3 regions of the Arthrobacter sp. AB6 genome follow, and region 2 is predicted to be linked to each of the others. Evidence: predicted binding sites of a transcription regulator. Region 2 holds the regulator's gene; each other region holds the start of a gene.
What was found. Region 2 encodes LexA, which represses DNA repair genes until DNA is damaged. Its sites were predicted from a motif close to TCGAACANNTGTTCGA; they were not measured.

Region 1 (3,272 bases), on a different contig from region 2:
CGAAGGACATGATGGCCGCGTTCGCGTCAGCATTGGGGAAGAAGACCGTGGGGAAGATCAGCGCTGCGGCGGAACCGAAGATGAAGAAGTCGTAGTATTCGACGGCGCTGCCCAGGAAGCTGGCGAGGGCTGCCTTCTTCGGCGTCCCGGCCGGGGCAGCGGTGCCTGGCTCAGTGGACGGAAGTAACTGGCTCATGGAGTTCCTTAGATGTGACGACTTTGTCGCGGATGGATCAGGGCTCGCAGCCGGCACGGCCTGGGGTAGGGGCTTGGCTGGCACGGCTGGAAAGTTGGGAAAACCCGAACAGTAGCCACATGGTGGGAGCTACTTGTGCGATACAGCAATGATGGCTGTGAGTGGAGTCACTTGTCAAGAAAATAATCACCATCTAGAAATAGCTCTCACTATGTGGCAACATCGAGGTATGAGTGTGAATCAAACCACAGCGGACGATGACGTAGCTGCCGAGATCAAAGCGGACGCCAAGGCGGCCAAACCGGACCGTACCGACATGGTGGGCAAGGCCCTCGGCCTCCTGGTCCTCCTGGGCGATGAGCCGCGCGGTGCGAGTGCCGCGGAAATCTCCCGCCGTGCGGACCTGCCCTTCAGCACCACCTACCGCCTGCTGGGCTCGCTGACGCGGGACGGTTTCGTTGATTATGAACCGGACGGGCGCCGGTACCACCTGGGCCTGCGGATCTTCCAATTGGGCCAGCGGGTCTCCAACCACCACGGCTTCGCAGGAACGGCCATGCCGGTTTTGCGCCGGGTGACCGAGCAGACGGGTGAGGCAACCATCCTGAGCGTCCGGGACGGCCACCACCACCTGACGGTGAACAAGGTGGACGGCCCGCAGATGTTCCGGGTGACCAGCGACCCCGGACACCTGGGCTCCCTCTCCACCACCGCCGTCGGAAAGGCACTGGTGGCCTTCGCCGAGGATTCCGAGCGGGAAAAGCTGTTGGCGGAGCTTCCGCTGGAGCGGCTAACGGAAAAGTCCATCACCGACCGCGACGCCTTCCGCGCCGAAATCGGGAAGGTCCGGGCCGAGGGGTATGCGGTGATGGATGAGGAGAATGAGGCCGGGATGCGCGCCGTCGCGGTCCCTTTGCTCAATTCCCAGGGTCACGCGTTCGCCTCGCTGGCTACGGCCGTTCCTGTTTTCCGCCTGAGCCTTGAAGGCTTGGTGGCGCACGTTCCGCTGCTGCAGGAGGCCGCGGCGGAACTGGCTGCACGTCTTCCGCAGCGGTGAGCGTGCCCAATCGCCCGAATTACGCAAATTCAGGACCTTTTGTTCGTATCTAGAACAAAAGTGCGAGAAGTGAACATTTGTTATATCGTTATTCCAGTCACCTGCTGGCAGCGCACGCCCAACGGCAACGCCGGCCGCCCGGTGCCGTATCAAAGGAGCTGCACGGATGAGTAATCGAACTGAGTCCTACCTCGTGGGACTGGTCGGCGACGGCGTGATGCCGTCACTCACCCCGCCCATGCATGAACGCGAGGGTGATGTGCTGGGACTGCGCTACCTTTACCGGCCCATCGACCTCCTGGAACTGGGCCTTTCCGGGGAATCCGTGGGAGAGCTCCTCAAGAGTGCCCGGAACCTCGGCTTCAATGGCCTGAACATCACCCACCCGTGCAAGCAGCTGGTCCTCCGGCACCTGGATGAAATTTCTCCGGATGCCCGACGGCTGGGGGCCGTCAACACCGTGGTGATCGAGGACGGCCGGTTCGTTGGCCACAACACCGACTTTTCCGGCTTTGCCGCCGCGCTGGCTTCAGGCCTCCCCGCCGCAAAGCTGGACCGCGTAGTCCAGTTGGGCGCCGGCGGGGCAGGTTCCGCCGTCGCCTACGCCCTCCTCACCGCCGGGGTCCGCCACCTGGACCTCGTGGACATGGACGCCGCGCGCGGCGCCGCCCGTGCGGCCGAGCTGGCCGGCTTTTTCCCGGACAGTACCGTGATTGCACGGACGACGACGGAGCTGCCGCAGCTGATGCCCCTGGCCGACGGCCTGGTGCACTGCACCCCCGTGGGCATGGCCGCCCACCCCGGCGTTCCACTGGACCTGGACCTTTTGGAGTCCCGGCACTGGGTGGCGGACATTGTCTACCGCCCCATCGACACCGAACTCGTCCGGGGCGCCCGCGCCAAAGGCTGCGAGGTCCTGGACGGCGGCCGGATGGCCGTGGGCCAGGCCGCCGACGCGTTCCGCATCTTCACCGGCCTGGAGCCGGACCCGGACCGTATGCGCTCGCACTTCCTGGAGCTCGTGGCCGCCGAGGAGGTGGCCGCCTGATGCGCACCGGAATCGCCACGGTCTGCCTCTCCGGCACACTGAAGGAAAAAATGCAGGCTTGCGCCATCGCGGGCTTCGACGGCATCGAGATTTTCGAACAGGACCTGGTCACCTCGCCGCTGAGCCCCGAGGACGTCCGCAGGATGGCCGCCGACCTCGGCCTCGGGCTGGACCTCTACCAGCCGTTCCGGGATTTCGACGGCGTCACGCCGGACCTGCTGAAGGCCAACCTTCGGCGGGCTGAAGCGAAGTTCACGCTGATGTCCCGGCTGGGCATGGACACCATCCTGGTCTGCTCGAACGTGGCCACGGCCACCATCGACGACGACGAACTCCGCGCCTCCCAGCTCTCCGAACTCGCGGAGCTGGCAGGGGACCACGGCATCAGGGTCGCCTACGAGGCCCTGGCCTGGGGCAAGCACGTCAACGACTACGAGCACGCCTACCGCCTGGCGGAGATGGTGGACCACCCCAACTTCGGTACCTGCCTGGACTCCTTCCACATCCTCTCGCGCGACTGGGACACCGCCCCGATCGAGACGATCAACGCGGAGAAGATCTTCTTCGTCCAGGTGGCCGACGCCCCCAAGCTCTCCATGGACGTCCTGTCCTGGAGCCGCCACTACCGCGTGTTCCCCGGCGAGGGCCAGTTCGAGCTCGCCAAGTTCATGGGCCACGTGGTCCGCGCCGGCTACACGGGGCCCGTGTCACTGGAAGTCTTCAACGACGTCTTCCGCCAGTCCGACGTCGAACGCACCGCCGTGGACGCCATGCGCTCACTGATCTGGCTGGAGGAGCAGAGCGCCAAGTGGCTCGCAAGCACCGCGCCGGAAGCCGAAGGGGGCACTGTTGCCGCGTCCCGCCGTCGTTATCCCATGGAACTCGCCACCCTGCCCAAGGTGAACGAGCCCGCCGGCTTCAACTTCGCCGAGGTCAAGGCCGACGACACCGCGCAGCTCGAGAAGCTCCTC
Region 2 (3,272 bases):
GGCGAGGGCGGTGGCCTGGGTGATGGCCGAAAGGTGGTACGGGAGACGGACGAGCCGCAGCGCGTCGGTTACTTCGGGGGCCGCAGCCATGTAGCCGAGGCGGGCGCCGGCCAGCGCGAACGCCTTGCTCATGGTCCTCGAGACGATCAGCCGTTCCCGCCCCGGCAGCAGCGTCAACGCACTGGGCGTTCCGTCGTGTGCAAACTCGTGGTAAGCCTCATCGACGATGACGATGGACTGGCTTTCTTCGCCGGCCTCGTAGACGGCTTCCACCACGTCCAGCCCGAGGCCGGTTCCCGTGGGGTTATTGGGTGAACACAGGAAGACGATGTTGGGCTGCAGCTCCTTGACCTGCCGCGCCGCCGATTCGGCGCTGAGTCCGTAATCGCCGGCACGCTCACCCACAATGTATTCCGTGTCCGTTCCGCTGGCCAGCAGGGGATACATGGAGTACGTGGGAGGGAATCCGAGCGCTGTACGTCCCGGCCCGCCGAAGGCCTGGAGTATCTGCTGAAGTACTTCGTTGGAGCCATTGGCCGCCCAAAGGTTGGATTCATCCAGCCCGTGCCCCAGGTACTCCGCCAACGCCTTTCGCAGCTCCGTGAATTCCCGGTCCGGGTATCGATTGAGTCCCGCTGCCGCATCGGATACCGCGGCGGTAATGGCTGCCCTGACGTCAGCCGGGACCCCGTGGGTGTTTTCATTCACGTTCAGGAGGATTGGAACGTCCAGCTGGGGCGCGCCATAGGGAGTAAGCCCGCGAAGGTTGCTGCGGAGGGGAAGCCGGTTCAGGCGCTCTAGCTGGTCATTCACCTGAACAGTTTAGTGCCAGCGCCGGACACCGGAAAATGTGACGGTTTCCTGTTCGCTCCCGCATGCTGCGCCCTCACGCCCGTGGAGAGGCAAAATGCCGGGCCCTAACTTGCAGGCACGAACAATTGCTGGCCGGGAAAGACCGCGCCGGCAGGGAGGTTGTTCAGCTGCACGATGTCCGCGACGACGTCCCGCGGGTCGCGCTCCGGCGAGACGCTGGCGGCGATACCCCACAACGACTCGCCTGGCTGGACCGTCACGGCGACAGTGGGCGTCGTTGCAAGATCCGTCGCGGACTCCGACGCCTTGGCCGGGGCATTGAAAAAGCCTGCCAGGGAGAAGAGCAGCGCAGCCAGCAGGACCAGCGGAATGCCGATTAGCACGATGCGACCGCGACGGGTCAGCCGAAGCGGCGGAAGAGGCGCAGGCCGCCCGGCCAGACGATTGTCCGACTGGGACATGATTTGCTGCACCGAAAGCAGCTGTTGGCGTGAACCCCGCGTAACAGATGTACCTGACATGATCTGAGCCCTCCTGGACCGTACTGTGCTGCCCGGACGTCCTTCCCGCCGCCCCCGGCCGGACGTATTCCGGCGCGGTCTTCGAAGGACCAGGGCAGTCAGTAGAACATATATTCGAACTTTGCTTTCTCTGTTTTAGCACCTATCAACGAACATTGTCGAGACTCGCTAGAACAAATGTTTGAAAAAGCAATGCGGCTGGCCTAGCTTTGAACCAAAGAACAACCACCCGGACAGTCGATCAGCAGGGTCTGACATTCAAGGGCGGGACCTTCCAGGGCCTGGCCATGGAACGGACCGGCGGAACCGAAAGGCATTGGCGAACATGGCAGCAGCAGCCGCCGGGGGCAGGGCAACCGCGCAACCGAAGAGGACCGCCAAGGGCCTGACTCCACGGCAGAAGAAAATCCTCGAAACCATCCAGCGCTCGGTCAACGAGAACGGGTACCCGCCGTCCATGCGGGAGATCGGCGACACCGTGGGGCTGGCGAGCCTTTCGAGCGTCACGCACCAGCTCTCCCAGCTTGAGAAGCTTGGCTACCTCCGCCGCGACCCCAAGCGGCCCCGGGCCATGGAAGTCCTCATGCCCCTGACCCTGGACGGCGGAGCCGCAAAGCCGGCCAGCCAGGCGTCCGCCGTGCGTTCACCCGGTACAGCGACTGTCACCGAACTGCCCACCGCCCTGGACACGGCAATGGTCCCCCTGGTGGGCCGGATCGCCGCAGGCGGCCCCATCCTTGCCGACCAGCTGGTGGAGGATGTCATGCCGCTCCCCAGGCAACTGGTGGGCCAGGGGGAACTGTTCATGCTTCGGGTAGCCGGGGATTCCATGGTGGATGCGGCCATCTGCGACGGCGACTGGGTTGTGGTCCGCCGCCAGCAGGATGCCGCCAACGGGGACATTGTGGCCGCGCTCCTGGATGACGAAGCCACCGTCAAGACATTCCGCCAGCGCGACGGCCACACGTGGCTGCTGCCGCAGAACACCCAGTACGAACCCATCCTCGGGGACCACGCCACCATCATGGGCAAGGTTGTGTCCGTACTCCGCTCGCTGTAGCCGGGAAACTCCGCCCGCCGCAGCGAGGCGGGCTCAGGCGTTTTCCCGGGCCAGCCGTTCCAGGGCTGCGATCGCCGTCTTCCGGTCTGTTGTGGACCAGAAGGGCGGCAGCGCCCCGCGGAGGAACCCGGCATAGCGCTCGGTGGCCAACCGGGAGTCCAGCACGGCCACCACTCCCCTGTCGCCCGTGGAACGGATCAGCCGGCCGGCCCCCTGGGCGAGCCGGATCGCGGCGTGCGTGGCCGAAACCGACATGAAGCCGTTTCCACCGGCCTGTGCTACCGCCCGTGAGCGCGCCGTCATGAGGGGATCGTCCGGCCGCGGAAACGGAATGCGGTCTATCACCACCAGCCGGCACGAGCCGCCGGGGACGTCCACGCCCTGCCAGAGGGACATGGTCCCGAACAGGCAGGTATCGGGCTCGTCGGCGAACTGCTTTACCAGGGCGGTCATGGTGGAGTCACCCTGGCAGAGGACCGTCATTCCCAGCTTGGGGCGAAGCGCCTCGGCCGCTTCCTCTGCCGCACGCCGGGACGAGAACAGGCACAGTGCCCCGCCACCGGATGCACGGATCAGGGCTTCCAGTTCGTCCAGCGCTTCCGGGGAGGCGCCCCGGCCGGGCTTCGGCAGGTGCCCGGCAACGTAGAGGATGCCCTGCTTCGGGTAGTCGAAGGGCGATCCCACGTCAACGCCGGTCCAGCTGGGGGCGCCGTCGCCCACCAGGCCCAGTCCGCCCGCTGCAGGCTCGAATGCGGAACCGATGGCCAGCGTCGCGGAGGTCAGCACCACCGTGTGGCCGGCGAAGAGCCCCTCACGCAGCCTTCCGGCAACGGACAGCGGCGCAATGTTGATCAACGCCGGAGCGGTCTCGTCCGGCT
Region 3 (3,272 bases), on a different contig from region 2:
CGCGTGCCGCTGCCCATGGACAAAGCCACGATGCGGGCATGGCTCGACCCGGCCGCGGACGACGCCGCAGGCCTGGTTGACCTGGTGCGGGCGGGGGTCAAGGACGTGGCGGCGGACTGGCGCGTGGACTCAGTCGGGAAAGAAGTCGGCAACGTCCGGAACAACGGGCCGGAACTCATCCGGCCCGTTGAAGCACTCTTCTAGCAGTCCGGCGCGGACCCGCGGCAAGCGCTAAACGGTGACCGCGCCGTCGTCGTCCACTCTCCAGGTGGGATTGTAGGCAACCTCCCACCGGAAGCCGTCCGGATCGGCGAAGTATCCGCTGTACCCGCCCCACGGCTGGGTGATGGGTTCCGCGATAATGACGGCCCCCGCAGCGGCCGCTTCTTCCATGACACGGTCCACGTCCTCAGTGGACGGAAGGTTGTGGCTAAGCGTGATGCAGGGAACCGGGCCGGGCGGACTGACGCCGGCGTCAGCCTGCATCTGGCGCACGTCCCACAGGGACAGCACCAAACCGTGGTTCACCTGGATGAACACAACATCCTCCGCAAGTTCACGGTGGACCGGCCAGCCAAGGCCGTCCACATAGAACGCGCGGGAGGCGGAAACGCTGCGGACACCTAGTGAGATGAAGTCGACTCTGGGCTGCATGCTTCGATACTGTCAGACGATGGCGACAATTCAAGGAAATGATCGAGATGCTTTGGCCGACAAGGAACAGCTCGCTGCGGTCCGCATTGCTGTTGACGAGGTTGATGACCAGATTGTCACCCTCATCGCCCGCCGGGAACGGCTGATCCGGATTGCCGGAACCCTCAAGGGCGATGACGCCGAAGTCCGTGCGCCCGGGCGCGTGGAACGGATCATTGAGCATGTCCGCTCGGCGGCGGAGAAAAAAGACATCGACCCGGACATCGTGGAGTCCACGTACCGGGCAATGATCTCCGGCTTCATCGAACTGGAAATGCGGGTCCACAAAGGGAACAGCTGAGCTGCCCGCAAGCCCTTGTTCAGAGGTGTTCCTCCACGGGGACGCCGTGCTGGAATTCCCTGCCTTCGGCCTCGCTGAAGGCTGACATGACATGCCCCTTGCCAAGGCCGTTCAAGGCCGCCATGGGGAAGCTGCCCGTAATGGTGCTATCGGAGTGGGTCACGCCGGACAGGTCGTAGTCTTCTTCGACTCCCTGTTCACGGTTGAATGAGTAAAAGGCAATCGCCTCCCCGTTCATGAACTCAATGCATAACCGCCGTTGTGTTGAATAGTCCGGCGTAGCACCTACCAGCCCAACCACGTAAGCACCGGACGCCGGGATGGTGCCGTCTATATTGAACGTGGCCACCACGGTGGAGTCCTGGGTTGAAATGCTTGCCTGCTTTAGAAGTGCGTCTTGGGTGCTCATGGCACCATCCTGCTCCCTGTCGATCGGTCCGTCCACCCTTGCGCGCCATTCTCCTTGTCCTTCCCCGTACCCTTCTTTGCGCACGTTCAGGGCAGGGGTAGACTGGATGTATTCGAACAGGTATTCGAATAAACCAGTTTGGATCCAGGAGGCGCCATGGGCATGTTCAGCCAATCCGTGGACGTCGAGTGCGGCGCTTACGGCGAACCCCTGCGCCTGCTGTGGGCAGGACGTTCCTATGCTGTTTGTGCTGAACCGGTGCGCTGGTACGAACGCCGGCAATGGTGGGCGGAAGAAAGCCGCGCTCCGCTTGGCAGTGGACCCGGACTGGTGGACCACGAAATCTGGCGGGTCCAGGTGCGGCCTGACCCCCCTGTCCTTGGAGCCCTTGAGCCGGAAGAAACTTTGACGCTTGACCTCACCAGGCATATCCAAAGCGGCCGCTGGCGGCTGCTGCGCATCCATGACGCACTCCGGCCAAGGACAGCATGAGCTTCACCCATCTTCACGTCTCCACTGCCTTCAGTGCGCACTACGGCGTCTCCTGGCCTGAGGAACTGGCACAGGCCGCCGCCGCTGACGGTGCAACAGCCCTTGCCTGCACTGACCGTGACGGTTTGTACGGAACCATCAAACACCTCAAGGCATGCATGGGAGCGGGCATTGATCCCATTGTGGGTGTTGACCTTGCGGTATTTGACGACGACGATCACCGCACCCAGCTTGCCGGCAGGGTGGTGGTGCTGGCTCGGGGCAACAACAACGGGGCGGGCTACCGCGCGCTCTGCAGGCTGATATCAGATGCCCATGCCCGTACCTCCGGGAAATCCGGGGGAACGGTTCCAGTTGCCGTGACCAGGGCGGAACTTGCTTCCCGAACCCTCGATCCCCAAACCCTGAAACCGGTGTTGACTGTCCTGATCGGGCCAGATTCCGACGTCGGCCGGGCCATGGGCGGGCGGCGCTACCTTCGCCCGCGCACCTTGTTCATGCAATGGCTGGACGCAATGCCCGCAGGCACTTTGGTTGCCGAGATAGTCTCCCAGCTCAGCGCACCCGGAAAGCCCTTGAGTACAGCCCATGCTGTCCGCATGCTCAAGCTGGCAGAAGAGCATCATGTTCCTGCAATCCTGACAAACGCCGTCCGGTACTGCGCTGCAGACGGAGCACCCACCGCGGATGTGCTCGACTCAGCACGCACCCTGAAATCCCTGCCGGAACTCGCGGAAGAGCCCCTGCTGCAGCCAACAGGCCAAGGCTGGCTTAAATCCTCCGCGGAGATGCTCCGCCTGGGCAAGGAGATCATTTCTGCGGCAGGCTATGGCGCAGCGGACCTCAAGCAACTGATGAAGCAGACCGAGGCGCTGGCGGACCTTTGCAGGATTGATCCGGTCACGGACATGGGGTGGAAGCAGCCCGTGGTGCCGGAAGCTTCAGTGATCGGGATCAGCCAGGATCCGCATCTTGAACTCGTCCAGCGGTGCCAGGCTGGAATCACCAGGCGGTTCCCGGGAATTACTGGTACTGCCGGACAAAGGATGCGCTCCCGGCTCGATCACGAACTGGGCATCATCCGCAACCTTGGCTTCTCCTCCTATTTCCTGACGGTTGCCGAGGTGTCCCGCATGATCCAGGAAATGGGAGTGCGGGCAGCAGCCCGTGGATCCGGCGCCTCAAGCCTGGTCAATTACCTGATCGACGTCAGCCAGGTGAACCCCCTGCAGCATGACCTGATTTTCGAACGCTTCCTGTCGCAGGACCGGGCAACACTTCCGGATATTGATATCGACGTTGAAAGCGCGGAGCGGCACAACGTCTACCACCGGATTTTTCAGCGCTTTGGTACCGAGCGGGTCACCCTGATGAGCA

Region 1: a site for LexA is predicted at 1,304-1,319, ahead of Q9R30_RS13645 (shikimate dehydrogenase). Genes of this name have one in related genera too.
Region 3: a site for LexA is predicted at 1,516-1,531, ahead of Q9R30_RS01380 (DUF6504 family protein). Genes of this name have one in related genera too.

Annotation. Positions count from the first base shown of each region.
Region 1 covers NZ_JAUZVL010000017.1:36,942-40,213, forward strand. The annotation lists gene Q9R30_RS13635 (MFS transporter) at 1-196, opposite strand, end outside; gene Q9R30_RS13640 (IclR family transcriptional regulator) at 426-1,253, shown strand; gene Q9R30_RS13645 (shikimate dehydrogenase) at 1,420-2,301, shown strand; gene Q9R30_RS13650 (TIM barrel protein) at 2,301-3,272, shown strand, end outside.
Region 2 covers NZ_JAUZVL010000004.1:219,948-223,219, reverse strand. The annotation lists gene Q9R30_RS05030 (histidinol-phosphate transaminase) at 1-813, opposite strand, end outside; gene Q9R30_RS05025 (LysM peptidoglycan-binding domain-containing protein) at 918-1,274, opposite strand; gene lexA (transcriptional repressor LexA) at 1,660-2,394, shown strand; gene Q9R30_RS05015 (ATP-dependent DNA helicase) at 2,428-3,272, opposite strand, start outside.
Region 3 covers NZ_JAUZVL010000002.1:5,640-8,911, reverse strand. The annotation lists gene Q9R30_RS01400 (SOS response-associated peptidase) at 1-204, shown strand, start outside; gene Q9R30_RS01395 (VOC family protein) at 232-654, opposite strand; gene Q9R30_RS01390 (chorismate mutase) at 674-994, shown strand; gene Q9R30_RS01385 (hypothetical protein) at 1,014-1,403, opposite strand; gene Q9R30_RS01380 (DUF6504 family protein) at 1,560-1,895, shown strand; gene Q9R30_RS01375 (DNA polymerase III subunit alpha) at 1,892-3,272, shown strand, end outside.